Regions from separate parts of the Streptomyces sp. NPDC039462 genome, predicted to be linked through region 3. Evidence: riboswitches for the same ligand, from Rfam matches in the RefSeq annotation. Region 3 holds a riboswitch; each other region holds the start of a gene.
What was found. A riboswitch is a leader RNA that binds a small molecule or an ion and turns the genes downstream of it on or off. The one in region 3 is predicted to bind cyclic di-AMP.
Positions count from the first base shown of each region.

Region 1: it holds a riboswitch for cyclic di-AMP, as region 3 does, so the genes downstream of both, ACZ7LU_RS22390 (M23 family metallopeptidase) here and ACZ7LU_RS33780 (transglycosylase family protein) in region 3, are expected to answer to the same signal.
Region 2: it holds a riboswitch for cyclic di-AMP, as region 3 does, so the genes downstream of both, ACZ7LU_RS37365 (transglycosylase SLT domain-containing protein) here and ACZ7LU_RS33780 (transglycosylase family protein) in region 3, are expected to answer to the same signal.

Region 1 is NZ_JBVKAO010000004.1:17,862-28,190, reverse strand. Features, by position in the region: gene ACZ7LU_RS22420 (DEAD/DEAH box helicase) at 1-300, shown strand, start outside; gene ACZ7LU_RS22415 (LamG domain-containing protein) at 493-2,589, shown strand; tRNA gene ACZ7LU_RS22410 (tRNA-Lys) at 2,725-2,797, shown strand; gene ACZ7LU_RS22405 (YceI family protein) at 2,856-3,401, opposite strand; tRNA gene ACZ7LU_RS22400 (tRNA-Met) at 3,606-3,679, shown strand; gene ACZ7LU_RS22395 (PP2C family protein-serine/threonine phosphatase) at 3,777-5,024, shown strand; cyclic di-AMP (ydaO/yuaA leader) riboswitch at 5,246-5,393, shown strand; gene ACZ7LU_RS22390 (M23 family metallopeptidase) at 5,405-6,490, shown strand; gene ACZ7LU_RS22385 (aldo/keto reductase) at 6,620-7,564, shown strand; gene ACZ7LU_RS22380 (PrsW family glutamic-type intramembrane protease) at 7,575-8,924, opposite strand; gene trmB (tRNA (guanosine(46)-N7)-methyltransferase TrmB) at 8,981-9,838, opposite strand; gene lhgO (L-2-hydroxyglutarate oxidase) at 10,164-10,329, opposite strand, start outside.
Region 2 is NZ_JBVKAO010000010.1:31,026-41,354, reverse strand. Features, by position in the region: gene ACZ7LU_RS37380 (VOC family protein) at 190-624, opposite strand; gene ACZ7LU_RS37375 (hypothetical protein) at 751-2,361, opposite strand; tRNA gene ACZ7LU_RS37370 (tRNA-Met) at 2,776-2,849, opposite strand; cyclic di-AMP (ydaO/yuaA leader) riboswitch at 3,749-3,901, shown strand; gene ACZ7LU_RS37365 (transglycosylase SLT domain-containing protein) at 3,906-4,625, shown strand; gene ACZ7LU_RS37360 (hypothetical protein) at 4,927-5,706, shown strand; gene ACZ7LU_RS37355 (catalase) at 6,045-8,324, shown strand; gene ACZ7LU_RS37350 (DUF5133 domain-containing protein) at 8,510-8,740, shown strand; gene ACZ7LU_RS37345 (hypothetical protein) at 8,853-9,950, opposite strand; gene ACZ7LU_RS37340 (GlxA family transcriptional regulator) at 9,990-10,329, opposite strand, start outside.
Region 3 is NZ_JBVKAO010000008.1:116,191-126,519, reverse strand. Features, by position in the region: gene ACZ7LU_RS33795 (tetratricopeptide repeat protein) at 1-246, shown strand, start outside; gene ACZ7LU_RS33790 (cytochrome P450 family protein) at 292-1,623, shown strand; gene ACZ7LU_RS33785 (LysM peptidoglycan-binding domain-containing protein) at 1,743-2,810, shown strand; cyclic di-AMP (ydaO/yuaA leader) riboswitch at 3,006-3,157, shown strand; partial or broken gene ACZ7LU_RS33780 (transglycosylase family protein) at 3,162-3,557, shown strand; partial or broken gene ACZ7LU_RS33775 (LysM peptidoglycan-binding domain-containing protein) at 3,681-3,884, shown strand; gene eno (phosphopyruvate hydratase) at 4,218-5,498, shown strand; gene ACZ7LU_RS33765 (septum formation initiator family protein) at 5,628-6,107, shown strand; gene ACZ7LU_RS33760 (DUF501 domain-containing protein) at 6,151-6,708, shown strand; gene ACZ7LU_RS33755 (Ppx/GppA phosphatase family protein) at 6,705-7,646, shown strand; gene ACZ7LU_RS33750 (NAD(P)/FAD-dependent oxidoreductase) at 7,990-9,393, shown strand; gene ACZ7LU_RS33745 (class I SAM-dependent methyltransferase) at 9,621-10,329, shown strand, end outside.

The sequences.
Region 1 (10,329 bases), on a different contig from region 3:
GGCGGCTTCAACCGCGACCGCCGTGACGACAACCGTGGCGGTGGCTTCAACCGCGACCGTCGTGACGACAACCGTGGCGGCAGCTTCCGCCGTGACGACCGTCCGGCCGGCGGCCACCGCGGCAGCGACCGTCCGTTCAACCGCGACCGTCGCGACGACCGCCCCGCCGGCGGCTCGGGCGGCTTCCGCTCCGGCGGCCACGACCGCCCGTCGTACAACCGCCGCGACGACCGCTCCGGCTCCGGCACGGGTTCGTTCGGCCGCCGCGACGACAAGCCGCGCTGGAAGCGCAACGGCTGATCGTCGGTCAGCACCTGTAACCAGGTCCGTCTGAACCGAGGGGCCCGCACGACGTACGCGTCGTGCGGGCCCTTCGGCGTGTCCGGGCCGCCCCGTCACGGACCGCGTACCGATGTCAGTACCCACTGTTACCTTCGAGCACGTTGGGAAGGGCGGTCCGGTGGGGAGCCGGGCCGACAGGGAGGGGACCCCGTGGTTCGTCATGCCTTCGTGCGCTGCGCAGTCGCTGTCGCACTCGCCTCGTCAGCCGTCGTCGCCACACCATGGGTGGCCGGGGCGGCGGAGAACCGGCCGCCGGAGCAGCCGGCCCGAGCCGATCTGAGAACCGCCGACACGGAGTGCGTCGCCGGCGCCGAGAGACCCTATGTCCGTACGCGGCCGCAGCTGAGGGCGGTGCTCCGCGATCCGGACGCGCAGCCCGTCTCCGCGGAGTTCGAGGTGTCCTGGCAGGACGGGGACGGTGAGCGGCAGGTGCGCTCTGCGCGGACGACGTCCAAGGGGAGTGGTTCGTCGTTCAGCTGGTCCGTTCCGGAAGACCTGCCGGCGCTCACCGAGGTGAGCTGGCGGGTGCGGGCCTTCGACGGTACGGCGTGGGGGGCGTGGAGCGCCGAAGGAGGCCCGGGCGGCTGCGAGTTCGTGTACGACGACGAGATGCCCGCGAAGCCTTCGGTGGCGTCGCCGCAGTATCCGGACGACGACGCGTGGCACGACGGGGTCGGCGTGCGCGGCACGTTCACGGTCGACTCGGACTCCGACGACACGGTGGCCTATGTCTACAGCTTCACGGGGGAGACGCCGAAGACCGTCGCGCCCGTACGGCCGGGTGGACCGGCCGAGTTCAGCTGGCTGCCGGAGCGGGAGGGTCCGATGACGGTCAGCGTCCAGGCGCAGGACCGTGCGGGGAACAGGAGCGATCCGACGAGGTACCAGGTCCTCGTGAAGAAGGGCAGCGCACCGGCCGCCCACTGGAAGCTCGCCGACCCGGCGGGGTCCTCCGAAGGCGCCGCCGAATCGGGCGGCAGGTCCGCGAAGGCGGGCTCCGGCGTCGCCTTCGGCGCCGAAGGGCCGACGCGTACGGGGGTGGGGTCGGCGGTGCGGCTGGACGGTTCGGCCGACGCGTATCTGTCGCCGGGCGCCCCCGCCGTGGACACCGGCGGGGCCTTCGCGGTGAGCGCCTGGGTGCGGCCCGACGAGGTGGGCCGGGGCATGGCCGCGGTGAGCCAGGACGGTGACGGGGCTGCGGCCTACCGGCTGGGGACCGACGGCGACGGGTCGTGGTCCTTCGCGCTGGGCGGGCCGGAGGGCGCTGCCGTACGGGCGAAGGGCGGCACTCCGGAGAGCGGGGAGTGGGCGCAGCTGACAGGTGTGTACGACCCGGCGGTGAAGACGGCCCGGTTGTACGTGAACGGCCGCCTCGTCGACAAGGCGGAGAACGCTCCGGCGCCGCGGGGAAGCGGTGGCGCGCAGATCGGCCGGGCCCTGGGCGAGTCCGGGCAGGGCGGGAACTGGGCCGGCCGGATCGCCGACGTACGCGCGTGGAACCGGGTCGTCGTCCCGGCGGAAGCGGCGGACCTCGCGGAGCGCGCGGCCGTGCGTGCGGGGCGCTGGCAGCTCGAGGAGGCGTCCGGGGGAGCGAGCCCCGAGGAGGGCGGCGGACAGCCGTTGAAGCTGGGCGGTGACGCGAAGATCCGCCGCGACGACCAGTCCTGTGACCCGGCCATGGACCCCGAGTGCGGTCCGGGGGACCCGGCGATGGTGGGCGAGGGGGAACTGCTCCTGGACGGCGACGGCGACTTCGCCGCGACCGGCGCCCCGGTCGTGGACACCGGCGACAGTTTCTCGCTCGCCGCACATGTGCGGATCGACCCGGCCGCCGAGGACCGGACGATGACGGTCCTGTCCCTGCCGGGCGAGCACAACGACCTCGCCACGCTGCGGTACACGCCGCAGCGGCAGATATGGGAGCTGACCCTGGCTCACGAGGACCGGGCGGGAGCGGAGACGACGACGCTCAAGGCGGACAACAGCTGGGCCTCGCCGGGTGACCCGCACCACCTGGCGGTGGTGTACGACGACGGGGCCGACGAGGTGCTGCTGTACGTCGACGGCACACCGATGGCCCGTGCGCCGTTCCACCACGCGTGGCGGGCCGAGGCCGGGCCGCAGGTCGGCCGGGCCACGACGGCGGACGGCCGGGGCGAGTACCTGCACGGGGCCGTGGACGACGTGCACGCCTACGCGGGAGTGCTCAGCGAGCAGGATGTGGTGAGGCTGGGCGTGTCGATCTGACACGCGGCGGGAGGCTGCCGCGGAGGCTTCCACAGCTCCGCGGAACCTCCCGTTCCGCAACAGCACTGGTCCTCGACGGCGATACCCGATCGGATGACGGGCCCCCTCCCGCTATGCTCGGGGGTGCACCGACGAGGACCGTTAGCTCAATTGGCAGAGCAGTGGACTTTTAATCCATTGGTTGTGGGTTCGAGTCCCACACGGTCTACAGAGAAAGCCCAGTTCGGAGTCGTCTCCGAGCTGGGCTTTCGGTGTGTTGTGGGGGGTCAGGGGCGGCGGAGTGCCGCGATTTCGAATTCGACCGTCACCTTCGGGCTGACGAAGAGTACGTCTGCGGCGTTCGCGGTCGCGCCCCAGTCCTTGCGGTTGATCAGGACGCTGCCCTTGAAGCCGACGCGCAGGTCGCCCTGTGCGTCGTTCTCGCCGCCGGTCGTCTCGACGGTCAGGGTGAGCGGCCTGGTCGTGCCGCGCAGGGTCAGGTTGCCGGTCACCTTGAAGGTGGTTCCGTCTACCTGCTCCACCTCGGTGGACGCGAAGGTGATGACGGGGTGGTTCTCCGCGTCCAGGAACTTGGCGCGCACCGGGTCGTCGCGGAACTTGTTGTGGCTCTGCAGGCTCTTCGATCGGATCGTGAGCCGGATGGCGGACTTCGAGGGGTCGTCGCCGTCGAGCTGGGCACTGCCCTCGAACTCCTCGAAGTGCCCACGGACCTGGGGTCCGACCGAGTGCCGGGCGACGAAGCCGATGCGGGTGCGGGCGGTGTCGAGGACGTACTCGCCGCTCAGCTCGCTGAGTTTGGTGATGGTTGACATTGCTTGGTCACTCCCGGTGGGAAAGAGGCAGTAAGCGTTCGGTGCAACCGGTCACTGGAGAAGGCGTCGTGGAGCGTGGATCGACCGTGGAGGCTCGAACATACCGCCGGGGTCGGCACCCCTCCGGGCTGCTCGAGCGCAGGCCCACCCTGAGTCAAGTGGTTCGACGCACCCCTCCGGATGGCGTACTGTTGGGTTTACCGACGCGGGGTGGAGCAGCTCGGTAGCTCGCTGGGCTCATAACCCAGAGGTCGCAGGTTCAAATCCTGTCCCCGCTACTGAAGGCCTGAGGCCGGGAAGCATCAGCTTCCCGGCCTCAGGTGTTTTCCGGGCCCGTAACCCGCTCGGCCCACACCAGGTCGCACCCTCCTCCCGCTGCGGGAACCCTGGGTGGAGCGCGGTGATGGGCGCGGAGTCGGCGGGAGACAAGCGGTGGGGCAGCGAGGAGTACCCGACGGCAGAGGGGTCAGGGGGGACAGAGGGGCCAGGGAGGCCAGGGGGGCCACCGGTACCGAGCGCGCCTTCGTGCGGGTCCTGCCTCTCCTGCTGCTCATCGTCGGTGTCGCCTACGACGTGTCGACCCCGCCGGAGTTCACCGCCGCCCCGCTCTTCACGGCGGCCCCGCTGATCGCCGCTCCCTTCTACTCGCTGCTCAGCACTGTCCTGACCGGCGCGGCGGCCACGGGCGCCGTCCTCTTCCTGCACTACTTCCTGCACTACGGCAACCGCGTCAGCAGCCATGTCGAGGCCGTCACCGAAGTGGTCACCGTGGCGACCGTCGCCGCCCTCGCCATCGTGATCAACCGTGTCGTGCGCCGCGGCAACGACCGGCTCGCCATCGCCCGCTCCATCTCCGAGGCCACCCAGCGCGCCGTGCTGCCCGCGCCGGACCCGCGCATCGGCGGGCTCGACATCGCGGCACGGTACGAGGCCGCGCAGGCCGACGCGTTCATCGGGGGCGATCTGTACGCCGTGCAGGACACCCCGCACGGCGTGCGGCTCATCGTCGGTGACGTACGCGGCAAGGGCATGGGCGCGGTCGCGGCGGTCGCCGTCGTCATCGGCGCCTTCCGGGAGGCCGCCGAGCAGGAGGCCACCCTGGAGGCGGTGGCACAGCGCCTGGAGCGGGCGCTGGCGCGTGAGGGCACCCGGCGCGACGGGCTCGACGCGTTCGAGGGGTTCACCACCGCCGTCCTCGCGGAGATCCGGCACGGCGAGGGTTCCGTACGCCTGATCAACCGCGGGCACCCGCCACCGTTGCTGCTGCGCGGTGACGGGCGGCTGTGCGTCATGTCGGCGAGCGAGCCCGCGCTGCCGCTCGGCATGGGGGACCTGGGGGTCTGGCCGGACCGGGCGGACGAGTCGGAGTTCCCGCCCGGCGCGACGCTGCTCTTCTACACGGACGGCCTGTCGGAGGCGCGGGACGCGGCGGGGGAGTTCTACGATCCCGCGGCGCGGCTCGGCGGGCGGATCTTCCCGGGCCGGGGCGGCCCGCACGCGCTGCTCGCCGCCCTGGCGGGGGAGGTGCGGCGGCACACCGGGGGCGCCATGACGGACGACATGGCGCTGCTCGCGGTGCGGCGGCCCGCCGCCGGCGATCCGGAGGTCACCGCCGGTGACTGAAGTACACCCCTCCGCATAACAACTGACACACTGTCAAGGAAATGTGAAGCTCCGGTGTTTGAAGGCCGGGGGTCAACTCGCCCCGGTCCGCACCCTCGTGTCCCGGTACGTACACGCGATCAGCGTTAACGATCAACCGGAACGGCTTGGAATACGGACCCCCTGTCTATTAACGTTCGATAACGCAGCGCGGTCGTCCCAGCCGTCACTAGAGGCGGCTCCGCGCGCACGCGCCTAATCCCGCAAGGGAGCCGGGGAACCACCAACTTGGGGTGAATCGGGCAGCTGTGCCTCCGTGCCAGGTGTTCGTAGGAGACCTTCCTGCTCCGAACCCGTCAGCTAACCCGGTAGGCGAGAAGGAAGGAAAGGAGCGCGCCCCAGTGGCGTCCAACCGGCCTGCCCCCCGAGCCGTGTACGTGCCGAATGACGACGACTTCGGCTCGTACGACGAGGGCCCCCTCGACACCTTCGAGGAGTGGAACCCCACCGAGGAGTCCATCCGCCCCGTCCGCGGCAGGCACCGCGTGCACAAGAAGGGCGGCGGCGGGCTTGCCCGCAGCTCCACCGTGCTCGGCGTGGGCGTCATCGCCGCCGTCGGCGCCGGCGGCATCGCCACCGCCCAGGACGGCAAGCCGCCGGTCTCCATATCCTTGCCCGACCTGCCGGGCGTGGGCGCCGTCGCCGACTCGCTGCCGGCGGCCGAGTCCCTGCCGGGCGTCGGGTCCCTGATGTCCGAGGACTCGCCGGAGACCACCACGGTCGCGGCCGCCGCTCCGCTCACCGCCGCCGGTGTCAGCACCGCCGACGCCGAGCAGGGCACCACCGACGCGGGCGAGGCGCTGCGCGCCCGCATCATGCAGCAGGCCGAGAACCAGCAGGAGCAGGCGGACACCGCCGTGCGGACCGCGGCCGAGGAGGCCGCCGTCAAGAAGGCCGCCGAAGAGGCCGCCGAACAGCAGAAGGCGGCCGAGAAGGCGGCGGACGCCAAGGCCGCGGCCAAGAAGAAGAAGGAAGAGGAGGCCCGGAAGGCGAAGGCCGAGGCCGAGCGCCGCGCCAAGCTCGCCAAGAGCTACGCCATCCCCACCTCCTCGTACACCCTCACGTCGCACTTCGGTGACGCCGGTTCCATGTGGTCCTCCGGGCACCACACGGGTCTGGACTTCGCTGCTCCCACCGGTACCCCGCTCAAGGCGGTGCACACCGGCACTGTCAAGGAGGCCGGCTGGGCGGGCGCGTACGGCTACCGCACCGTGCTCGAACTGGAGGACGGCACGGAGATCTGGTACTGCCACCAGTCCTCGCTCAACGTCAGCGCCGGCCAGAAAGTCAGCACGGGCGACGTCATCGGCCGCGTCGGCGCGACGGGCAACGTCACCGGGCCCCACCTCCACCTGGAGGTCCACACGCCCGGCGGCTCCGGGATCGACCCCCTCGGCTGGCTGCAGAGCAAGGGCCTGAACCCCTGACCCGACTCCGGGACGCAGCCCCCACCCCCTTCTGAGAGACTCCGGCGGTCCTGGCGACAACCCCCCGACGCCAGGGCTGCCGGTCCGGCCGAACGGAATTCCGTTTCCGGCGCCGGTGTTGAGGGACATATGACTTCTCTACGCCCGCTTGGCTCTTCCGACCTCGAGGTCTTCCCGCTCTCCCTCGGCGGCAACGTCTTCGGCTGGACCGCCGACCGGACGGCGTCCTTCGCCGTCCTCGACGCCTACACCGCGGCCGGCGGCAACTTCATCGACACCGCCGACGTCTACTCGGCATGGGTCGAGGGCAACCGGGGCGGCGAGTCCGAGACCCTCATCGGCGAGTGGCTGACCGAGCGCGGCAACCGCTCCGACGTCGTCATCGCCACGAAGGTCGGCGCGCACCCCGAGTACAAGGGCCTCTCCGCGACCACCGTCAAGGGCGCGGTCGACGCCTCCCTGCGCCGTCTCGGCACCGATTACATCGACCTCTACTACACCCACTACGACGACCCGTCGCTCCCCGTCGAGGAGATCATCGGCGTGCTCGACGAACTGGTGCGGGCCGGCAAGGTGCGGGCGATCGCGGCCTCCAACATCACCCCCGAGCGGCTCCAGGAGTCGCTCGACCTCTCCGACCGCGAGGGCCTCGCGCGGTACGTCGCGCTCCAGCCGCACTACAACCTCGTCTCCCGCGACACCTACGAGGGCCCGCTCCAGGAGGTCGCCTCCCGCTCCGGCCTCGCCGCCGTCCCCTACTACGCGCTCGCGTCCGGCTTCCTCACCGGCAAGTATCGCGGGGGCGCCCAGGTGGAGAGCGCGCGGAGCGGCCGGGTCGAGGAGTACGTGGGCAGCGAGCGGGGCGACCGTGTCCTCGCCGCGCTCGACGAGATCGCCGGGGCGCGGGGCGCCCAGGTCGCGACGGTGGCGCTCGCCTGGCTCGCGGCACAGCCCACCGTGGCGGCGCCGATCGCCTCCGCGCGCACGGTGGAGCAGCTGCCCGCCCTGCTCGCGGTCGGCGACCTGGAGCTGACGGAGGCGGAGGTCGCGGCGCTGACCGCGGCGTCCGCCTGACGCCCGGCGGTCAGATGTTGCGGTAGGGGTTGTGCGCCGGGTAGCCGTACGCCGGGTGGGGCTGCGGCTGCCCGTACGGGGGCGGGGTGTGGCCGTACGGCTGGTACGGCTGGTAGGGCGTGTACGGCATCGGGGGCACCGCCGGCGCCGTCGCCCCGGCCGCGTACGCCAGCGCGGGGCGGGACGGTTCGCGGCGCTCCCAGAGCTTTTCGAGGAGCTCCCGCTCGCGTACGACGAAGTCGGCACCGGCCCGCCCGAGGCGGCCCCGGTGGCGCAGGAACGCGAGCGACGTCGCGTACATCTGGTACTCCGCGACCGTGCGGGCCGCGGCCTTTCCCCAGGTGTACGAGGCGTAGTCGCGGGCCACCGAGCGGGCGCGCATCGAGCCGAGCGCGTACGGCTCGGGCGGCGTGAGCCAGCCCGCCGCCGCGTACACGGGCAGCTCGGCGCGGATCATGCGCAGTTCGCGCTGCCGGGTCCAGATCGCCAGCCAGGTCAGCAGGCCGAACGCCGGGAGCATGAAGAGGGCGTACACGGCGAAGAAGCCGTACTGCCCGAAGACCGCCGAGCCGTTCCACAGCGCGTGCACGCCCATCGCGAGCAGCAGTCCGGTGAGCGGGAGCAGCACGCGGCGCAGGTGCCGGTGCTCGGCCGAGAGCGCGGCGATGCCGAAGCCGATGCCGGTCAGGACCGTGAACAGCGGGTGCGCGAACGGGGACATGACGACGCGTACGAAGAAGGTCGCTGCCGTCACCGACGCGAGGCCGCTCTCGCGGCTCAGCTGGTCGGTGACGAAGGCGTTGCCCAGATAGAGGATGTTCTCGGTGAACGCGAACCCGGTCGCGGTCACCCCGGCTATGACGATGCCGTCGACGATGCCGGTGAAGTCGCGTCTGCGGAAGAGGAAGACGAGCAGGACGGCCGCCGCCTTGGCGCTCTCCTCGACGATCGGGGCGATGACGGTGGCGCCGAGGGTGTCGGCGCTGCTGGGGTCGGCGGTGGCGGTGGCTATCCAGCGGATCGCGAAGCTGTTCGCGACGATCGCTATGAGCGCGGCCGCGCAGGCGCCCCAGGAGAAGGAGAAGAGGAGGTTCCGCCAGGGGCCCGGCGCCACCCGGTCCAGCCAGCGGAACGCGGCGACGAGCAGCGGCACGGGCACGGTCGCGAGGCCGAGCCCGACCAGGAAGCCCTCGGTGCCGGTCTGCTCCCTGACCAGGGCCAGGATCACCAGGCCGGAGAGGGCGAGCAGGGTGACGAGCGCGGCCACGCGTATCGCGCGCCGCTGCCACCAGCGGACGCGGGAAAGCGCCCCCGGGGCGGGCGCCTCGGGGGGTATCGGATACGGAGGACTGGTGGCCACGTCGTCGACCCTAACGAGGGTGACGGGCGGCCGCGACGGTGCCTCAGTCTTGGGTCTCAGTCCTGGGGCGGGGCGACTTGGCTCTGCGGCGGGGCGACTCGGCGGAAGAGCAGGTCGTGGACGACGTGCCCCTTGTCCAGGCCCTGGCCCTCGAAGCGGGTGCGGGGGCGGAAGTCGGGGCGTGGCGCGTAGCCGCCGTCGGGCTGGGTGTTCTCGAAGTCGGGGTGCGCGGTGAGCACCTCCAGCATCTGCTCGGCGTACGGCTCCCAGTCCGTCGCGCAGTGCAGCAGCGCGCCGGGCTTGAGGGAAGGCGCGGCCAGCGTCAGGAACTCCGGCTGGATCAGGCGGCGCTTGTGGTGGCGGGCCTTGGGCCAGGGGTCCGGGAAGTAGACGCGGAGGCCGTCGAGCGAGGCGGGCGCCAGCATCTCGCGGAGCAGGATGATCGCGTCGCCGTTGGCCACGCGGACGTTGGTCAGGCCGTTGCGCTCGGCGAGGGCGAGGAGGTTGCCCTGTCCTGGCGTGTGCACGTCGACGGCGAGGATGCCGGTGTCCGGGTCGGCGGCGGCCATCTGGGCGGTGGCCTCGCCCATGCCGAAGCCGATCTCCAGGACGACGGGCTTGTCGGACGGTGTCCCGCCGTCCCCGAAGAGCTCGGCGAGGTCCAGCGTGCGCAGCCCGTCGATGTCCAGGCCCCACTTGGGCCAGAGCCGGCGCAGCGCGTCCTCCTGGCTGGTGGTCACCCGGCTGCGGCGGGGCTGGAAGCTGCGGATCCGCCGCTCGTGGTGCGAGCCCGCGGGATCGGGCGAGGGCCCGCCGGGAAACCGCGGCGCGGCCTGCGCCCGGCCACCGGCCCGGGAAACATCGGAGCTGCCGGGACCGCCGGAGGCATCAGGGATACGGGAAGAGTCAGACACAGTGCGGCAATTTTACGGGGCGGGCGGGGGTGGGGGTTCGCGCCCGGGGAGGGGCCCGGGGGCGGCGCGCTTAGCCGCGCGCGGCGATCTATGGGCTCGACTGCGCTGCGAGCTGCGTGCTCGGCCGCACAGCGCTCCGTGCTTAGCCACGCCGCGAGCCGCGTGCCCCAGTCGCGCCGCGAGCCCGTGCCTGAGCGCGCCGTGGGCCGTGTGCTCGGTCGCGCGGCGAGTTCCGTGCTCGGCTGCACAGCGCTCCGTTCTTGACCGCGCCGCGAGCCGCGTGCCCCAGTCGCGCCGCGAGCCCCGCCCCCAGCCCCGCCGGGCCTCACTCGCCCCTCAGCACCCCCAGTGCCCGGCGGGCGACCTCTCTGCCTACCGGGAGGGATGCCGTCGCGGCCGGTGAGGGGGCGTTCAGGACGTGGACCGTGCGGGGGCCCTCGCGGATCAGGAAGTCGTCGACCAGTGTGCCGTCCCGCAGGACGGCCTGGGCG
Region 2 (10,329 bases), on a different contig from region 3:
TGGGCCTCGGTCCACTCGGTGGGCAGGCGGAAAGCGGTCACTCACGACAGCCCGAAGCCGGGCCGCAGTTGGTTCCCTGTGCAGCCCGAGGCGGGCGCGAGATGGCGACTCCAAGAACCACGGCGACGCCAACGACGAGAACCTGCTCCCACGTCATCCAACGCTCCCCCGAACCAGGGGCTTCGCGGGTCAGTCGAGGCAGAACTCGTTGCCCTCGATGTCCTGCATCACGATGCACGACTCGTTGTCCTCGTCGGCGGGCAGCAGTTGGACGCGGACCGCGCCGAGTGCGACCAGGCGGGCGCATTCGGCCTCGAGGACGGCCAGGCGCTCCTCCCCCACGAGTCCGGTGCCGGCCCGCACGTCCAGGTGCACCCGGTTCTTGGCGGTCTTGCCTTCGGGGACGCGCTGGAAGAACAGGCGCGGGCCCACCCCTGAGGGGTCGCTGCACACGAACCATGCGCCCCGCTCCTCGGCAGGCTGGGCGCGGTTGAAGTCGTCCCAGGTGGCGAAGCCCTGCGGGGGCGGCGGTACGACGTAACCCAGCACCTCGCACCAGAAGCGGGCCACCCGCTCGGGCTCCGCGCAGTCGAAGGTGACCTGGAACTGCTTGATCGTTGGCATCGGCGCACGATAGCAGGGGCCGTGTCGCTCATCTCCGGGCGCGGTTGCCGAAGTTGTCCGGCCGGCCCGGTCCACGCACGAAGGCGGGGCCGCCTTCGTGCGTGGCGCTCAGTGCCCCGGAGTCCGCTAGCGGACGTCGACGTAGTCCTCGCGGCCGTAGTCGGCGTAGTGGGAGCTGACCGTGTCGGTGTAGCGCATCTGCCAGGTGCCGTCCTGCTGGGCGGTGAACTTCTTGCTGAACGTGCCGTTGCTCAGCGTCCTGGTGCTGCCCAGTTCCTTCCAGGCGGAACCGGCCGTCGCGGCCTTGAACCAGACGCGGATCTTCTGCCCGCCGTACGGCCGCCAGGTGGAGCCGGACTTCTGCATCAGGCCGCCCTTGGCGGTGACCTTGGTGCCCTTGCGGACACCCTCGGGCGTGACACCGTCGTCCCAGACCTGGGTGTACTTGCGGCCCAGCTTGAAACTCGCGCTGTCCACGCCCGAGTTGACCAGGCGCAGCCGCCACTGGGCGCCCGCGTCGGCCTTCTTCGGCGAGGAGGCGGTGAAGGAGTCGCCGTAGGCGGCGTCGAAGGTGCCGGTGCTCGACCAGGTCCCTCCCGCGGGGCGGTGGTCGATGGACACCTGTGCCTTGGTGCCCGCCGGGTAGGTGCCCTGGGTGACGCCGAGCTTGCCGGTGAAGGTGACCTTGCGGTACTTGCTCACCGTGGCCTTGACGTCCGTCAGCTCGCTCGTGCGCGGGGGCGTGGCCAGCGTGAAGGAGTGCGGGGCCGGGGCCGTGAACCAGTTCCGCGCACTCGGCTGGACGCTGACCGGGCCGCTGCGCCGGACGGTGTAGCCGGTGGAGAAGGCGCCGTTCTCGCCGCTCACCACGATCTTGCCGGGGTCTCCGGTGCCTTCGGTGCCGATCCGCACCTCGGCGGCGAGCGGCTTTTCGGTGCCGTCGTCCGCGATGCGGGTGAGCTTGCCGCTGACCGGGATGTCACTGCCGTAGGGCGCGGTGACCGTGCCGGCCGGGGCGTCGACCTTGAGCTTCAGTTCCTGCCGGCGGAAGGGCAGGTGGAGCGACTCGTACTGCTGGTCGAACATGTACTCATAGGTGACGTCGGTGCCGCCCTCACCGGAGTACCCCGACGTGGTGAACCGCCCCGCCGCGTTCGTCCACACCCATCCCTCTCTGCGGGTCTCCCGGGCGCGGTAGTACATGCCCACCCCGGCGAAGGGCTTCACCTCGTGGGTGCGGGGATCCTCGGCCACCAGGGACCCGGTGACCTTGGCGGTCGGGTTGTCGTAGGAGATCCAGGGGTGGCTGCTGGTGAGGGTCAACTTGGGGTTGAGCCCATAGTTGAGAAAGCCGGTCGACCGCTGGACGATCTCGTCGGGCTGTCCGTCCCTGGCCACGACGTCGATCACGTAGGCGCCCATGGCGGGCAGGGTGACCGGCTCGGAGCGGAAGGTGTCCTCGTAACACTGGCCCGTGTCGGGGCAGGTCTCGGTGCCGGTGAGGCGGAGACTGGCGAGGACCTCGGGGTCGTTCTTGGCGTGGATCTCGAGCGTGACGTCCCTGGGGTGGAAACGCGCGGACATATGCTCGTAGAGGGCGTAGAGCTTGCCGCCCTCCTGCAGGGTTTCCGTGCGGCTGCGCGAATCGCCGTCCCCTGCGTGCGCCGCGGGTGCGGCGACCAGTGTGGCAGTGCAGACCACGAGGCCCGTGGTCAGCGCCGCCGTGAACTTCTTCAAGACTCCCCCATCGGATCTTGCTGTGTGTGTCGCGCGTTTGACCGGTGGGGTGGGCGAATGGTTGTGCGACTGGTGGCGCGGGTCAGGGCTGTCAGGGTGTCGGTGTCAGTGGTGCCGCCCCTGCGGGCCGTGCGGAGCAGTCATGTCGGCTGTCCGGCAGGCCCATGACGTTCAGGCGGCAGACATTCAGTTCCAGGTCTGCGCAGGCGAGCAGGCACGGCCAGGTTCTCTTCCGGCCCATCGTCAGCCAACCCGTCACCGCCATGCCGGTCATGTGCGGTGCTCCGACCGGCAGTTCAGCTGTCGCTTCGGACGAGAGGCCGCCTCATGCCCGGTTCGGCCGGATGCTTCGCGGCCGCCGGTAACACACAGCAGGGCCCGGACCCACATGGGATCCGGACCCTGCTGTTGCAGTAGCGGGGACAGGATTTGAACCTGCGACCTCTGGGTTATGAGCCCAGCGAGCTACCGAGCTGCTCCACCCCGCGTCGTGTTCCTTCACCCTACGCCACTTGGGAGGTCCCTCGCACCACGGTGCGGGCACCGCAGGCATCCGCGGGCGGCGGCCGACGCCGGTTGGGCGGCATCTTGTACGCGGACAGGCCGGCAAGTGCCTTGCCCGGCCGTGCAGTACACAGCCGCAGAACATTTCCCTTTCACATCCGCCCCCGGGCCGCTTTTCGTTCCCCTGTCAGTTTTCGTCGGAATGGAAAGGGAAATCCCTCAGGCCGGTCGGGTGGGCGCCGTTGCGGTGACTGTTCTTCTTTTCTGGGCAGGCGTCACTTTCTTTACCGGGCATGCCGTTCCGCCTGCCCGCCGGGGACGAGTTGCGGGCGTCCGGTCCCCACAAGCCCTTGCCAGAAGCGTTATTGACGTGGTGTTCGCTGTTGTCTCACGACGGCAGCGATTGCCGCTCCCCCACGAGCGGACCCCGGGACGGACCGGGCAGGCCGACAGGTCGACCCCGGCCGGAGGTATGACCGTTCTGCCGCGAATGGCCACCTTTGCTCCTGTCCGTATTCCACCGAATCGGGCAACCTTGAGGCTTTAGTAGCCTAGGTAAGGATTTGACCGCTCTGTGGATGACTTGAGCGAAATGCCGCCCTCTGCTGCCCGGCCGTGCCGCATGCCACCCGTCTCCCGTCCAGTGAAATGGGTCACGCCCGGCGGCCCGTGGCGGCGCGGGCCGCTGTGTGCGGTTTCGTTCTGCGCAAAGAGAGTTGAGTTTTCGATCAAAGAGAGGGCGGGGTCGCGAGGGCCCGGGAAGGGCCCCGTGCATTCCCCTCATTCGAATTCCGGCCTTGTTCCGCACCGGCTTTCTCGCCTAACGTCACCGTCAATCCGGATGGAACGCCGAATCCTGCCGCTGTCCGGAAACTCTCCCACCCACACCCACTCACTTACGCACGGCAGGAGCGGGGGACCCAGGTAAGCCGCCGATCCCGGTGACGGGACGGCTCGGGGTGAAGTCGCATTCGCTGCGACCGGACATCTCCCGTCCGAACCCGACAGCTCACCCCGCAGGCGACGGAGAGGAATTCGTCATGCCCGCAAAGGGTAAGCACCGCCGCCCCAAGTCCAGCCCGCTCACCCGGGGCATCGCCGCCGCGGGCACGGGCGGCGCCGTGCTCGTTCTTCCGGTGCTCGGCGCCACCACGGCCGCCGCCGCGCCGGCCGCCGCGGCCGCCAAGCCCGCCGCGGCCCCGAAGACCTATGTCGTCGTCGCGGGTGACTCCCTGGCCGGGATCGCCCGGGAGCACTCCGTGAGCGGCGGCTGGCAGAAGCTGTACCAGGACAACCGCGGCGTCCTCGGCGACGACCCGAAGCTGATCCACCCCGGCCTCAAGCTCACCCTGGGCACCAAGGCCCCGGCCGCCCCCGAGCGGGCGGACCGCTCCGAGCGCGCCAACGCCGCCGAGCCCGCCGCGGTGAAGAAGTCCTACGCCAACAACCTCGACGGCTGGATCCGGCAGTCGCTCGACATCATGGCCCAGCACGGCATCCCCGGCACCTACGAGGGCATCCACCGCAACATCATGCGGGAGTCCTCCGGCAACCCGATGGCCATCAACAACTGGGACTCCAACGCCGTCGCGGGAACCCCCTCCAAGGGCCTCCTGCAGGTCATCGGCCCCACGTTCTCCGCCTACCACGTGCCCGGCACCTCGACGGACAGCTACGACCCGGTCGCCAACATCACCGCCGCCTGCAACTACGCGGCCGCCCGGTACGGCTCGATCGACAACGTCAACGGCCCCTACTAGACCGCACCCCCACCCCTCCCCGGTCGGTGACTGAGCCCCGGAACGCATGGCGTTCCGGGGCTCTTCGCGTGGTCAGGCCGCCGCCCATGTCATCGGATCTGTGCAAACACGGGTCGGTTCACAGCATGCTCAAGGAGAATGGGCCGCTCCGGTTGTCCGTACTATCGCCGTGTCAGGGCATCTGTGTACTGAATATTGCTGTCACCCCGCAGGCCCGGGCCCCAACCCCGGTCCCGGGAAGCACACATGTGCAGCAGGCTCTTCAACTCCGGCCCCAGGTCCGGGAAAGGTTGTGCGCCCCATGTCCGAGAACGTTTCCGCCACCGAACTGACATCGCAGTACACCGCTCAAGTCCGTGCCGACCTCGAACGCAACGCCAAGGAGCAGCAGCGCCTCAGCGCGGAAATCGCCTCCTTGCAGGAGCAGTTGGCGGCCCATCAGCGTGACCACGCGGTGCTGGTCAGCATCCAGCAGGCGCTCGGCGAGGAGCCGGCCGCCCCGGAGCCGGCGGCCCCGCAGGAGCGGGCCGCGGTGCCCGCCCCCCGTACGAAGAAGAAGTCGCCCGGCTCCGCCGCGGCGGGCAAGCGGGCGCGGGTGACCACGAGCGCTCCGCAGAAGGCGGCCGCGGGCAAGGGCGCCGGGAAGGGCGCTGCGAAGAGCGCCGGGAAGGGGGCCGCGAAGAGCTCCGGCAAGGAGGCAGGCAAGACCGAGGCAGGCAAGGCCGAGGCCGCCAAGCCCGCCAAGCCGGCGCAGCCGACGCTGGTCGAGCTGATCCGCGGGCATCTCGCCGAGCAGAGCGAGCCGCGCTCGGCGGCGGAGATCGCCACGGCCCTGGGCCAGGCCCACCCGCAGCGCAGCGTGAAGACGACCGTGGTGCGCACCACGCTCGAAGGGCTGGTGGCCAAGAGCCAGGCCCAGCGCAGCAAGCAGGGCTCGTCCGTGTTCTACACCGCCGCTGCGGCGCCGGTGCCCGCGCAGGCGGCCTCGGCACCGGCCGGGAAGCAGGGCGAGGAGCAGGACGGCAAGAAGCAGGGCGGCGCGGTGCAGGGTGAGGAGCAGCCCGCGGCGGCCGGTGCATGACCTCACTCATGGCCTTGCTCATGACCTTGCTCATGGTCTCGCTGCGGCAGGCCGGTGCCGGTCGCGTTCCGGCGGCGTCGCCGGTGGTCGGGTGAGGGCAGGCGGGGGACAGCAGGCATGACGGCTGGCCGGCCGGGCCGGCCTGCCGTCATGCCTGCTGCCGTGCGGCAGTTCCGGTGGCGGGGTCCGGCCGGGCGGGTCGGGCGAGGGGCCCGGACGGCGCAGTACATGTGTCCCACAAGAAGTCGTGGGGTACCCGTCGTCTCGCGATAGCGCCCCTGCCGCGTGTCACGCGCCGCTGTGCGTGGCGCGGTCCCGTCTCGAACGATCGGAATCCAGTGAGCGAGAAGAAGAACCCGGTGTCGGCCGCCGCGGAGAAGGCTGTGCAGAAGGTCCAGAACGCCATGCGGTCCGGTAACGAGATTCCCGGTGCCCCGGGCCCGGAGGCGGTGCCGGTGGAGGAGCCCACCGAGCCGCGCGAGCCATTGCCGCCCAAGGCCGACCAGCGCGGTCCGCAGACCTACAGTCCGACGGGACAGCCCACCGGGGTGCCGCAGGAGAAGGTCGCCCAGGAGGGGGCCTACCTGACCACCGCGCAGGGGGCGCGCCTGTATGAGACCGACCATTCGCTGAAGGCGGGTCCGCGCGGTCCGGTGCTGCTGCAGGACCACCATCTGCGGGAGAAGATCACTCACTTCGACCACGAGCGCATTCCCGAGCGGGTGGTGCACGCCCGCGGGGCGGCCGCGCACGGTGTCTTCCGGGCGTACGGCAGTGCCGCGGGGATCACCAAGGCGGGGTTCCTCGCCGAGGGGGTGGAGACGCCGGTGTATGTGCGCTTCTCCACCGTGCTCGGTTCGCGCGGCTCCGCCGACACCGTGCGCGACACCCGTGGCTTCGCGACGAAGTTCTACACCGACGAGGGTGTCTTCGACCTGGTCGGCAACAACATCCCGGTGTTCTTCATCCAGGACGCGATCAAGTTTCCCGACATCATCCATGCCGGCAAGCCGCATCCGGACCGGGAGATCCCGCAGGCGCAGAGCGCGCACGACACGTTCTGGGACTTCGTGACCCTGCACACCGAGGCCACCCACCACACGCTGTGGAACATGTCGGACCGCGGCATCCCGCGCTCGTACCGGATGATGGAGGGTTTCGGCGTCCACACCTTCCGGCTGGTCAACGCCGAGGGCGCCACCACCTTGGTGAAGTTCCACTGGAAGCCCCGGCTGGGTGTGCACTCCCAGGTGTGGGAGGAGGCGCAGATCACCGGCGGGGTGGACCCCGACTTCCACCGCCGTGACCTGGCCGACGCCATCGAGGCGGGGGCCTTTCCGGAGTGGGAGCTGGGGGTGCAGACCTTCCCCGACACCGAGGACCAGATGTTCGAGGGCATCGACCTGCTGGATCCGACGAAGATCGTGCCCGAGGAGCTGGCGCCGGTGCAGCCGATCGGGCTGATGACGCTGAACGCCAACCCCTCGAACTACTTCGCCGAGACCGAGCAGGTCGCCTTCCACCCGGGCCATCTCGTCCCGGGCATCGACGTCACCGACGACCCGCTGCTGCAGGGGCGGCTCTTCTCCTATCTCGACACCCAGATCAGCCGCCTGGGCGGGCCCAACTTCGCCCAGCTGCCGATCAACCGCACCCATGCGCCCGTCAACGACATGCTGCGCGACGGCATGCACCAGACGGCCGTGCACCGGGGTGCGGCGCCCTACCGGCCCAACTCGGTGGACGGCGGCTGCCCGTTCCTGGCGGGCGCGGACACCGGGGCCTACATCGAGGTGCCGGCCGAGGTGCCGGCCTCGCGCAAGGTGCGTGACGCGGCGGCCACCTTCGACGACCACTTCAGCCAGCCCCGGCAGTTCTGGCTCAGCATGACGCCCACCGAGCGCGAGCACATCGCGGCCGCCTACACCTTCGAGCTCGGCAAGTGCTGGAACGAGGGGATCAAGAAGCGCGGCCTGCAGGTGCTGGCCAACATCGACTCGCAGCTGTGCGCGCAGGTCGCCGCGGGCCTGGGGCTGCCGGCGCCGGAGCCGTCGGTGGCGCCGGCCGCGGTCGAACCGAGCCCGGCACTGTCCCAGCTGGGCCGGCAGTGGCCGGTGGACGGCCGGATCGTCGGCATCGTCACCGACGGTGTCGGTGACCTGGAGGGGGTGCGCACGGTGCGCCGGGCGGTCCTGGACGCGGGCATGGTGCCGCTGGTCATCGCCCCGGCCGGCGGCACCCTGGACCCCGACGGCGACCCGGTCGCCGTGCAGCGCACCTTCGCCACCGCCCGGTCCATCGAGTTCGACGCCCTCCTGCTGGCCGGCGCGCCGGCCCCCGCGCCCGACGCCTACGGGGCCCGGGATGCCAAGGCGGACGACGGCGCGGCCCTGCTGACCGGGGTCGAGCCGCGGCTGCTGCTGATGCTCATGGAGGCGTTCCGGCACGGCAAGGCCATCGGGGCCTGGGGGCGCGGCGCGGCCGCGCTGGAGGCGGCGGGGCTGCCCGCGGACGCCGCGGGCGTGGTCAACGGCGCGGGCCCCGAGGCGGTGCTGGAGGCGGTCACCGGGCTGCTGGGCGCGCACCGGGCCTGGGAGCGGTTCACCCCCGCCCTCTGACGGCGTGCGGGACCGAGGGCCCGGCGGGGGCGGGACGCTGGCCCCGCCGGGCCCTCGGTGGCTCGACTGGAGGGTGTCGCCGACCGGGGCGACAATGCTGATTTGTGGGGGAATGCCGATCTGAATCGGGGGCACAAGGGGCGGTGCACACCCCCCGGCGAGTAGTGGCGATGAGGAGGCCTCTGATGCTGATGGCACACCCCGTGGTGCTGAAGAACCTGGTCGAGCAGTACGAGACGCTGCGTGCTGTGCACGCCGAGAAGGGCACCAAGGAAGCCCGTCAGCGGATGGAGGACGTCGCCTACACACTGTGCGTGTCGACCGGCACCCGCGAGATAGGCGCCGCCCTCAAGGCCGCCCGCAGCCGGCTCGCCGCGCTCTCCCCCGAAGGCGGCTCCGCCCTGGTCGTGTCCTAGGCACGCCGCGCCGCGTTCGCACCCCTGGCCGCCGCCCCCACCCGGGGGGCGGCGGCTGACGTGTGCGGGGGGCCTTCTGGGTCCTGCGCGGTCTTTGCGTGCGGGGTCCTTCTCAGGCCTGGGCGGTCTCGTCGTGCGGGGTCCGGGGGCCGGTGGTCAGGGTCCAGCTGCCGCGGGCCTGCACCTGGTAGATGCCGGGGCCCGGCAGGCGCAGCGGCAGGTCGGTGTCGCCCTTGCCGCGGGCCGTTTCGGTGGGCTCGGCGAGGTCTTCGCCCAGGGCCAGCAGGCGTACGGTGCCGCGGCCGCGGTGGCGCAGCAGGGCCGGGCCGGCCGCGCCCGTGTAGCGGATGAGGTCCGTGCCGCGTCCGTGGAGGTGCCCGGTGAACTCGGGCAGGGCCTCGACCGGTTCGGCCCACGCCTCCCACAGAATCCCGGCCGCGCCTCGGAACTGGACCTGGAAGCGGGCCACTTCACGGTTGCCCGAGCGGCGCAGCGGCACGTGGGCGTGCACCGGTGCGAGGCCGTCGCCGAGGGTGTGGGTCTGTCGCTGGTCGCCGCGGAGCAGCAGGGTGAGAGTCAGGTGCCCGGCGCTGTGGCTGCGTACCTCCAGGACGGCGGGGCGGCCCACTTGGGGCAGCCGTACCCGGGCGGTGGCCGGGCCCTGCCCGTGCGCCCGGCCGTCCGCGGGCGCGGGAGCCGGTGTCCGGCCCGCGTCCGGCGGCGCGAGTGCGGTGGCGGTGGGGCGCCGCTCCTGGTGCCGGGTGCCGCAGGCCGCGCACGCCGCGACGTTGCGGGCGGCGCCGCCCTGCGGGGCCCAGGGCAGTTCGCGCACGGCGCGCCCGTGGCGGGCGTCGAAGAAGCACAGCGGCAGCCGGCGGGGCAGCGGCTCTCCCGCCCGGCGGGCGTCCAGGCAGGCCAGCGCGTGCCGGCCGTCGTCCAGGGCGCGCAGCACGTCCAGGGCGTCCTCGCGGTCGCGGTCCCCGACGAAGGCCCGCTTGGCCTCCTCGTAGGCGTCCAGGGCCCGGCCCAGGTCGGCGCGCATCGCGTCGGTGGCACCGTCCTGGCCGGGGGCGAAGTCGTGTTCGTCCAGCGCGACGCCGAAGGCGGTGATCTGCGCCTCGACGTCGGTGAGTTCCTCCTGTGCCCGGCGCCGTGCCGCCCGGGTGAACCAGCTCCCGGGCCGCCTCCAGGAGCGCTTGTCCCCGGCCATGCGACCACCCCCCTCTCTCCGGGGTGATCGTAGGCGGGGTCAGGGCGTGGTGGTGAAGGAGCGGCGGTAGGTGCGTGGGGGGACGCCTCGGCGGCGTACGAACTGTTCGCGCAGGACGGCCGCGCTGGTGTAGCCGACGCGGCGGGCGATCTCCTCGATGGGCAGGTCGGTGGTCTCCAGGAGTTCTTCGGCGCTGCTCAGGCGCAGGGTGCGAAGCCAGGCATGGGGGGTGGTGCCGGTGGCGGCGGTGAAGCGGCGGGCGAAGGAGCGTTTGCTCATCAGGGCGCGGCGGGCCAGTTCCGCCACGGGCAGGGGTTCGTGGAGGTGGTCGCGGGCCCAGGCCAGGACGTCGGTGAGGCGTTCGTCGCGGCAGTCCTGA
Region 3 (10,329 bases):
CGCCTCGGCCACCTCCTCGCGACCCGGGTCGCGTACGAGGAGGCGCTCCCCTATCTCACGGCCGCCGCGAAGGCGGGCGAGACCGGGGCGGCCGCCCTGCTCGGCCAGGTCCACCAGCACCTGGCGGTCCACTACTTCCGCATCGCCCAATCCGAGGGCGACGCCTCAGCGACCCGTCGCCTGAAGGGCCCCCTCCGCCCCACAGGCCCCCTCTCCATCCACTCCCCGGACCCTCACTTCGACTGACGCCCGAGGAAGAGCCCCGGCTCCCCCTAGGGATACGGTCGCCGCATGCACGACCAGCCGCCCGCGACCTGCCCCGCAGGAGCCACCCCCGCGCCCGGGGCGACCCCGCAGCCCGAACTCTTCAGCTGGGAGTTCGCCACCGACCCCTATCCCGCGTACGCCTGGCTGCGCGAGCACGAGCCCGTGAGCAAGCAGCGGCTTCCCAGTGGGGTCGAGGCCTGGCTGGTCACCCGGTATGCCGATGCGCGGCAGGCCCTTGCCGATCAGCGGCTCAGCAAGAATCCCGCCCACCACGCCGAGCCCGCCCACGCCAAGGGGAAGACCGGCATCCCGGGCGAGCGCAAGGCCGAGCTGATGACGCATCTGCTCAACATCGACCCGCCGGACCACACCCGGCTGCGCCGCCTCGTCGCGAAGGCGTTCACGCCGCGCCGCGTCGCCGAGTTCGCGCCGCGGGTGCAGGAGCTGACGGACCAGCTCATCGACCGGTTCGCCCGCGAGGGAAGCGCCGACCTCATCCACGAGTTCGCCTTCCCCCTCCCCATCTACGCCATCTGCGACCTGCTCGGCGTCCCCCGCGAGGACCAGGACGACTTCCGCGACTGGGCGGGCATGATGATCCGACATGGGGGCGGGCCCAGGGGCGGTGTCGCCCGGTCCGTCAAGAAGATGCGGGGCTACCTCGCCGAGCTCATCCACCGCAAGCGCCTCGAACCGGGCGACGACCTCATCTCCGGCCTCATCAAGGCCTCCGACCACGGCGAGCACCTCACCGAGAACGAGGCCGCCGCGATGGCCTTCATCCTCCTCTTCGCCGGGTTCGAGACCACCGTCAACCTCATCGGCAACGGCGTGTACGCCCTCCTCACCCACCCCGAGCAGCGCGAGCGGCTGCAGAGGGCGCTGGACGACGGCGACACCGGCCTCCTGGAGACCGGCATCGAGGAACTGCTGCGCTACGACGGGCCCGTCGAGCTCGCCACCTGGCGGTTCGCGACCGAGGCGCTCAGCATCGGCGGACAGGACATCGCGGCGGGCGACCCCGTCCTCGTCGTGCTCGCCGCCGCCGACCGCGACCCCGCCCGGTTCGACGATCCCGACACCCTCGACCTCTCCCGCCGTGACAATCAGCACCTCGGATACGGGCACGGCATCCACTACTGCCTCGGCGCCCCGCTCGCCCGCCTGGAGGGCCGCACCGCCCTCGCGACCCTGCTGCGACGCCTTCCCGACCTGCAACTGGCGGCGGATCCCGCGGATTTGCGGTGGCGTGGCGGGCTGATCATGCGAGGACTGCGCACGCTGCCCGTGGAGTTCACAACCGCACAGAAAACGGTGCCCGGCGTACACCCCACTGACGGGCCGTCAGGACTGTGATGTTCACGTGATCTCTGCTGCATCGACTTGTGACAAGCGTTCGACTGCGGCTACGTTCACGACGACTTGAGCGCCCCAGGCGCCCAAGTCGTCGCTGCAGTCTCCTGAAAGGCACCCGCATGCTCTCCGGCAATGGTCGTCACCGACGCCCCCGCCAGGCCCCGGCCCTCATCGTCGCGGCAGGTGTCACCGGATCAGCCATCGCCATCCCGCTGCTCGGCGCCACCAGCGCGAGCGCCGCCGAGACCACCACGTGGGAGAAGCTCGCCGAGTGCGAGAGCGGCGGCGCGTGGAGCGCCAACCCCGGCAACGGCTACTACGGAGGCCTCCAGCTCTCGCAGGAGACGTGGGAGGCGTACGGCGGCCTCGACTACGCGACCAGCCCCGACCAGGCCAGCCGCTCGCAGCAGATCGCCGTCGCCGAGAAGATCCTCCGCGACAAGGGCACCGCGGCCTGGCCGAGCTGTGCCCCGATCGCCGGGCTCAGCAAGGGCGGTGCCGCGGCCGACGTCGACCCGGGCGGGCCCGTCACCCCGACGCCCTCCGACTCGACGGGTTCGGCCGACTCCAAGGACCCCGAGGGCTCCAAGGATTCCAAGGACGCCAAGGAGCCCGAGGGTTCCAAGGACTCCAAGGCCCCCGAGAAGGGGACGGACAAGTCTTCCGGCGAGACCACGGACTCCGCCGACCCGGAGCGGCCCTCCGACGACGCGAGCGACACGCCCGCCTCCGGCGACGGTTCGCGAGAGAAGAATCACGACGAGTCCGGCGAAAAGGACGGCAAGGGCGGCAAGGGCGACGCCGAAGACGCCGACGGCAAGGGCGACTCCGGCAAGTCCGGCCAGAAGGACACCACTTCACCCGCGCCCGAGAAGTCGACCGACCCGGCCGACGACGCCACCGACCCCAACAGCTCCTCCTCCGGCCGCCACCGCGGCGACCGCGCGGACGAGAGCGACAGCGCCGGCGACCGCCCCGGACGGCACGCCTCGCGCGGCGCCGACCGCTCCGAGAAGCTCGCCGACGGGACGTACACCGTGCGTTCCGGGGACAACCTCTCGGTCATCGCGGACGACTTCGGGGTCGACGGCGGATGGCACGAGCTCTACAGCGAGAACAAGAAGACCGTCGGAGGCGACCCGGATCTCATCCTCCCCGGTCAGAGCCTCGATGTGGGCGAAAAGTAACGGGATTTGACGATGCGTCTGCGGGGGACTTGGCCGGTGTTGTCCGGTTTGGCGCGAGTGAGAGATGGGTCTCAGAAGCCCTGATCGTCTTTGAAATTCGGTGGGGAGCGTGTCTACGGTCGTGACCGCTCGCCACTGGTGAGCCCCGCCGGTCGGTACGCCGAATCCTGCCAACGGCCGGACGGGAACAGTCGTCGCTCAAGAGCGCCGTGGGCAGGAGCGGGGGACCCAAGGTAAGTGCCGTGTCATGCGGCTAGGGGTGAAGCCGCACTCGCGAGAGTGCGGCCGGGCAACCACATCGGCCCGAACCCGACAGCTCACCTCGCAGGCGTCGGTGTAGGGGATGAACTCATGCTGCTTTCCGGCAAGGGCAAGCACCGTCGCCCGTCCAAGGCCACTCGTGTCGCCACGCTCGTCGGCGTGACCGGCGCCGCCGTCGCCGCCCCGCTGATGGCGGCCGGCTCGGCCAACGCCGCCACCGGTCAGGAGTGGGACGCCGTCGCCCAGTGCGAGTCCGGCGGCAACTGGTCCATCAACACCGGCAACGGCTACCAGGGCGGCCTCCAGTTCTCGCCGTCCACCTGGGCCGCGTACGGCGGCACGAAGTACGCGCCGACCGCCGACAAGGCCTCCAAGGCCCAGCAGATCGAGATCGCCGAGAAGGTCCTCGCCGGCCAGGGCAAGGGCGCCTGGCCGAGCTGTGGCGTCGGCCTCTCGGGCGCCGCGTACAACGGCGGCGGCTCGCAGCAGCAGGCCCCGCAGCAGCAGAGCAAGCCGCAGCCGCAGCAGACGCAGCAGCAGGCCGCTCCGCAGCAGCAGGCCGCGCCGAAGCAGGCCGCTCCCAAGCCGCAGCCGACGCCGCAGACCGAGACCAAGAAGACCGTCGAGACCCCGACCGGCAAGAAGGTCGAGAAGGGCGACGGCGAGTACAAGGTCAAGACGGGCGACACCCTGTCCAAGATCGCCCAGGCGCACGACGTCAAGGGCGGCTGGCAGAAGGTCTACAAGCTCAACGGCGACATCATCGACGACGCCGACTTCATCTACCCGGGCCAGCAGCTCCACCTGAGCTGACCCGGCCGGTCACGGCCGTGCCTCGGCGGACGCACGGCCGTACCCCCCGTCCCCACGGGCTCCCCGCCCCGGTGCGCGTATCCCCCGTACGCACCGGGGCGGGGGCATGTCCGCACCCGTTCCCTCCGCCGCCTCCGGCCCCTCTTGTTCGCTACTAGCGAGTAGAGAACATGGCCTTACGCCCTGTTTCCGCGCCATATGGGCCTTGTGTCGTCCCAGGGGACGGGCGGTCGGCTGGCCGAAGGCCCGGAGCCGGTTAGGCTCAGGAGACGCAGGGCCGAAGCGGCCCGGCGTAATCGTGTTTACGCGTCACACTCCCAGAAGGAGATGCTCGTGCCGTCCATCGACGTCGTCGTAGCCCGGGAAATCCTGGACTCCCGAGGCAACCCCACGGTCGAGGTCGAGGTCGGCCTCGACGACGGCAGCACCGGTCGTGCCGCCGTCCCGTCCGGTGCCTCCACCGGTGCCTTCGAGGCCATCGAACTCCGTGACGGTGACCCCAACCGTTACCAGGGCAAGGGTGTCGAGAAGGCCGTCCTCGCCGTCATCGAGCAGATCGGCCCGGAGCTCGTCGGCTACGACGCCACCGAGCAGCGCCTGATCGACCAGGCGATGTTCGACCTGGACGCCACCGACAACAAGGGCTCGCTCGGCGCCAACGCCATCCTCGGCGTCTCGCTCGCCGTCGCGCACGCCGCCTCCGAGGCCAGCGACCTGCCGCTCTTCCGCTACCTCGGCGGTCCGAACGCGCACCTGCTGCCCGTCCCGATGATGAACATCCTGAACGGCGGGTCGCACGCCGACTCGAACGTCGACATCCAGGAATTCATGATCGCCCCGATCGGCGCGGAGTCCTTCTCCGAGGCCCTGCGCTGGGGCACCGAGGTCTACCACACGCTGAAGAAGGTCCTGAAGGACAAGGGCCTCTCCACCGGCCTCGGCGACGAGGGCGGCTTCGCCCCGAACCTGGACTCCAACCGCGCCGCCCTCGACCTCATCCTCGAGGCCATCAAGCAGGCCGGTTACGTCCCCGGCGAGCAGATCGCGCTCGCGCTCGACGTCGCCGCGTCCGAGTTCTACAAGGACGGCAAGTACCAGTTCGAGGGCAAGGAGCGCTCGGCCGCCGAGATGACCGAGTACTACGAGGAGCTCGTCGCCTCGTACCCGCTCGTCTCCATCGAGGACCCGCTGTTCGAGGACGACTGGGCCGGCTGGAACGCCATCACCGAGAAGCTCGGCGACAAGGTGCAGCTCGTCGGCGACGACCTGTTCGTCACCAACCCGGAGCGCCTGGCCCGCGGCATCGAGGAGAACTCGGCCAACGCCCTGCTCGTCAAGGTCAACCAGATCGGTTCGCTGACCGAGACCCTGGACGCCGTCGAGATGGCCCAGCGCAGCGGCTTCAAGTGCATGATGTCCCACCGCTCCGGCGAGACCGAGGACGTCACCATCGCCGACCTCGCCGTCGCCACCAACTGCGGCCAGATCAAGACCGGCGCCCCGGCCCGCTCCGAGCGCGTCGCCAAGTACAACCAGCTCCTGCGCATCGAGGAGATCCTCGACGACGCGGCGGTCTACGCGGGCCGTAGCGCGTTCCCGCGCTTCAAGGGCTGATCACCGCTTCAGGGCTGATCACGCACGAAGCCCGGCAGTGACGCCGGGTTACCTACGTCCCCGCACATGGTCCCGTACCGTGTGCGGGGACGTACGTACGTGCAGGCGCTGCGCCGGGGAGGCGGAACCATGGCCAAGGCCGGGACCAAGGACCGGTTCTCCACCGCGACCCGTCTGCGGCTGCTCGGTGAGCAGACCGCGGAGCGCGTCTACCGCTCCCAGACCAAGCGCCAGGCCCGCCGCTCCCGGCTCACCGGGCGGGCCGCCCTTCTCGCGCTCGTGCTCTGCTCGTTGGTCGTCGCGCTCGCGTACCCGATGCGGCAGTACGTCTCGCAGCGCGCCGAGATCGACGACCTGCGCAGACAGCAGGCCGAGCACCGCGCGGACGTCGAGAAGCTCCGCGACGAAAAGGCCCGCTGGCAGGACGACGCGTACGCGGAGCAGCGCATCCGCGACCGCCTGCACTACGTGATGCCGGGCGAGACCGGCTTCACGGTGATCGACCCGGCGGCGGCACAGAGCCGCCGCACGGACCAGGGGGCGGCAGCGCGCCCCTGGTACTCGAACGTCTGGGACGGCGTCGACAAGGCCGACCGCCCCGACGACTGACTCCCCGATCCGTACCCGACCCGTACCGACACGAAAGACAGGCATGGAAACGCCCCCGCCGAGCACCCCGCGCACCGAGCCCACCGACGCCGACGTCGAGGCCTTCAAGCAGCAGCTCGGCCGACCGCCGCGCGGCCTGCGGGCCATCGCGCACCGCTGCCCCTGCGGACAGCCGGACGTCGTCGAGACGGCGCCGCGCCTCCCGGACGGGACGCCCTTCCCGACGACGTACTACCTGACGTGCCCGCGGGCCGCCTCCGCGATCGGCACGCTGGAGGCCAACGGCGTCATGAAGGAGATGTCGGAGCGGCTCACGACGGACGAGGAGCTGGCGAAGCAGTACCGCGCCGCGCACGAGGACTACATCGCGCGCCGTGACGCCATCGAGGTCCTTGAGGGCTTCCCGAGCGCGGGCGGCATGCCGGACCGCGTGAAGTGCCTGCACGTCCTGGTCGGTCACTCGCTGGCCGCCGGCCCCGGTGTGAACCCGCTGGGCGACGAGGCCATCGCGATGCTCCCTGAGTGGTGGGCGAAGGGCCCGTGCGTCACGCCGTGCACGGACGCCACCGCCGACGCCGCCGCCGACGGGGGCGCCGAGTGACCCGCGTCGCCGCCATCGACTGCGGCACGAACTCGATCCGCCTCCTGGTGGCGGACGCCGACCCGGCCACGGGCGAACTGGTCGACCTGGACCGGCGGATGACGATCGTCCGGCTCGGCCAGGGCGTCGACAGGACGGGGCGTCTCGCCCCCGAGGCGCTGGAGCGCACCTTCGCGGCCTGCCGCGAGTACGCCGCCGTCATCAAGGAGCACGGCGCCGAGCGCGTCCGCTTCGTCGCCACCTCGGCGTCCCGCGACGCCGAGAACCGCGACGCGTTCGTCCAGGGCGTCCTGGACATCCTGGGCGTCGAGCCCGAGGTCATCTCCGGCGACCAGGAGGCCGAGTTCTCCTTCACCGGCGCCACCAAGGAGCTGACGGGCCGCGACGACGTCGCCGCGCCCTACCTGGTGGTGGACATCGGCGGCGGCTCCACGGAGTTCGTGGTCGGCACGGACCACGTGCGGGCGGCCCGCTCCGTCGACGTCGGCTGCGTCCGCATGACCGAGCGTCATCTCGTACGCGACGGGGTCGTCACCGACCCGCCCGCGGCCGAGCAGCTCGACGCGATCCGCGCCGACATCGAGGCCGCCCTCGACCTGGCCGAGCGCACGGTGCCGCTCAAGGAGGCCCGCACGCTGGTCGGCCTCGCGGGTTCGGTGACCACGGTCGCCGCGATCGCGCTCGGCCTCGACACGTACGACTGGCGGGCGATCCACCACGCCCGCATCCCGTACGAGCAGGTGAGCGCCATCGTGGACCGCCTCACGCACGCCACGCACGACGAGCGCGCCGCGATCCCGGTGATGCACCCGGGCCGCGTCGACGTCATCGCGGCGGGCGCCCTGGTGCTGCTCGCGATCATGGACAGGGTGGGCGCGCGCGAGGTCGTGGTGAGCGAGCACGACATCCTCGACGGCATCGGCTGGTCGCTCGCCTGAACCCGCTCGCGGGAAAGTTCGTGAAGTTCTTCACAAGGAAAAAGGCCCTGATGGGCGAGGTTCGACGGTGTCGGGCCGCCTAAAGGGGGCTTTTCGAAGGGCCGCGCCCGTGGCCGGGATGTTTCGTGCGGGTCACCGGAGTGTGGTGTCGGGCTCCGGTTCGGGCCGGGCGGGGCCTCGGAGTGCAGCTCACAAGGGGTGCACAACGACTCGTGTGGCATCGTGGTTCCCCACCGGCACCATGACCTCGGTCACGTGGGCGGCGAAGTGTAGCAGAGGCCCTTGGCATGCTTGTGAAGGGGCGCACGAGCGACCCCCGCCGGGCGGGTGGATACTCGATGGCATGAGCACCACGGAGCGTCCCAGGATCCTCGTAGTAGGCGGTGGGTACGTAGGCCTGTACGCAGCTCGGCGCATTCTCAAGAAGATGCGCTTCGGAGAGGCGACCGTCACGGTCGTCGACCCCCGGTCGTACATGACCTACCAGCCCTTCCTCCCCGAAGCCGCCGCCGGCAGCATCTCGCCGCGGCACGTCGTCGTACCGCTGCGACGCGTACTGCCGAGGGCGGAAGTCCTCACCGGTCGGGTCACCACCATCGACCAGGACCGCAAGGTCGCCACGATCGCGCCGCTCGTCGGCGAGGCCTACGAGCTGCCTTTCGACTACCTGGTCATCGCGATGGGCGCGGTCTCCCGCACCTTCCCGATCCCCGGCCTCGCCGAGCAGGGCATCGGCATGAAGGGCATCGAGGAGGCCATCGGCCTGCGCAACCACGTCCTGGAGCAGCTGGACAAGGCTGACTCCACGACCGACGAGGAGGTCCGCCGCAAGGCGCTGACCTTCGTCTTCGTCGGCGGTGGCTTCGCGGGCGCGGAGACCATCGGCGAGGTCGAGGACATGGCCCGCGACGCGGCCAAGTACTACAAGAACGTGAAGCGCGAGGACATGCGCTTCGTGCTCGTCGACGTCGCGGACAAGATCCTCCCCGAGGTCGGCCCGAAGCTCGGCCAGTACGGCAAGGAGCACCTCGAGGGCCGCGGTGTCGAGGTCTACCTGAAGACCGGCATGGACTCCTGCGTGGACGGCCACGTCGTCCTGAACAACGGCCTCGAGGTCGACTCGAACACGATCGTGTGGACCGCGGGCGTCAAGCCGAACCCGGCGCTGTCCCGCTTCGGTCTGCCGCTCGGCCCGCGCGGCCACGTGGACACCCAGACGACGCTCCAGGTGCAGGGCACGGACTACATCTGGGCCGCGGGCGACAACGCCCAGGTGCCGGACGTCGTCGGCCGCAAGGCCGGCAACGAGAACGCCTGGTGCCCGCCGAACGCCCAGCACGCGCTGCGGCAGGCGAAGGTCCTCGGCGACAACGTGATCTCCGGCATGCGGGGCTTCCCGCAGAAGGAGTACAGCCACGCCAACAAGGGTGCGGTCGCCGGTCTCGGCCTGCACAAGGGCGTCGCGATGATCGTCATGGGCAAGATGAAGATCAAGCTCAAGGGCCGTCTCGCCTGGTACATGCACCGCGCGTACCACGGCATGGCGATGCCGACGTTCAACCGCAAGATCCGCGTCTTCGCGGACTGGACGCTCGGCATGTTCCTCAAGCGCGAGGTCGTCTCCCTGGGTGCTCTGGAGGCCCCGCGCGAGGAGTTCTACGAGGCGGCCAAGCCCGCCCCGAAGCCCGCTGCCGCCGCCGAGCCGGCGCCCGCGGTGAAGACCGAGGAGAAGGCCAAGGCCTCCTGACCTCGCGTCACTGATCCACCCGAAGGGGCCGCCCGCCATCCGTGGTGCGGGCGGCCCCTTCGGCGTGTCCGGCGAAAAATAGATGCCGGGGGCATCTATTTTGCCGTACCGTGACGCGGCAACGGGACTGCGTCCAGGCCCCTTCGGTGTTGACGTGGTGTTGGACCGTTCCGGGATTTTCCCTCATTGTCACAACAAGGGATGCCCCATCCACGGAGGTGTGCGCCATGCAGGACGCCGCACAGCGGCTGAAGACCCTCGCCGAGCAGCTCATGGGAGCCCCGCTGCCGGTGCGTATCCGCGCCTGGGACGGGTCGGAGTCGGGCCCGCCGAACGCCCCCGCCCTCGTCGTACGCAACCGCCGCGCCCTGCGCCACCTCCTGTGGAAGCCGGGGGAGCTGGGCCTCGCCCGCGCCTGGGTGGCCGGTGACCTGGACGTCGAGGGCGACCTGTACCAAGCCCTGGACACGATGGCGGAGTTCATCTGGGAGCGCGACGACGGTGCCAGGAGCCTGCGGCAGTCCCTGCGCGACCCGGAGTTCCGCGCCGCGGTCCGCTCCCTGGTCGCCCTCTCCGCCCCCTTCCTGCCGCCCGCCCCGCCGCCCGAGGAGATGCGCAGACACGGCCGTCTCCACCTGCACACCAAGGGCAGCGACCGCCGCGCCATCAGCCACCACTACGACGTCGGCAACGACTTCTACGAACTGGTCCTCGGCCCGTCGATGGTCTACTCGTGCGCCTACTGGGAGTCGCCCGACGGCACCCTGGAGGACGCCCAGCGCGACAAGCTCGAACTCGTCTCCCGCAAGCTCGGCCTGAAGCCCGGCATACGGCTGCTCGACGTCGGATGCGGCTGGGGCTCCATGGCGATCCACGCGGCACGCGAGCACGGCGTGAGCGTCGTCGGCGTCACCCTCTCCCAGGAGCAGGCCGCCT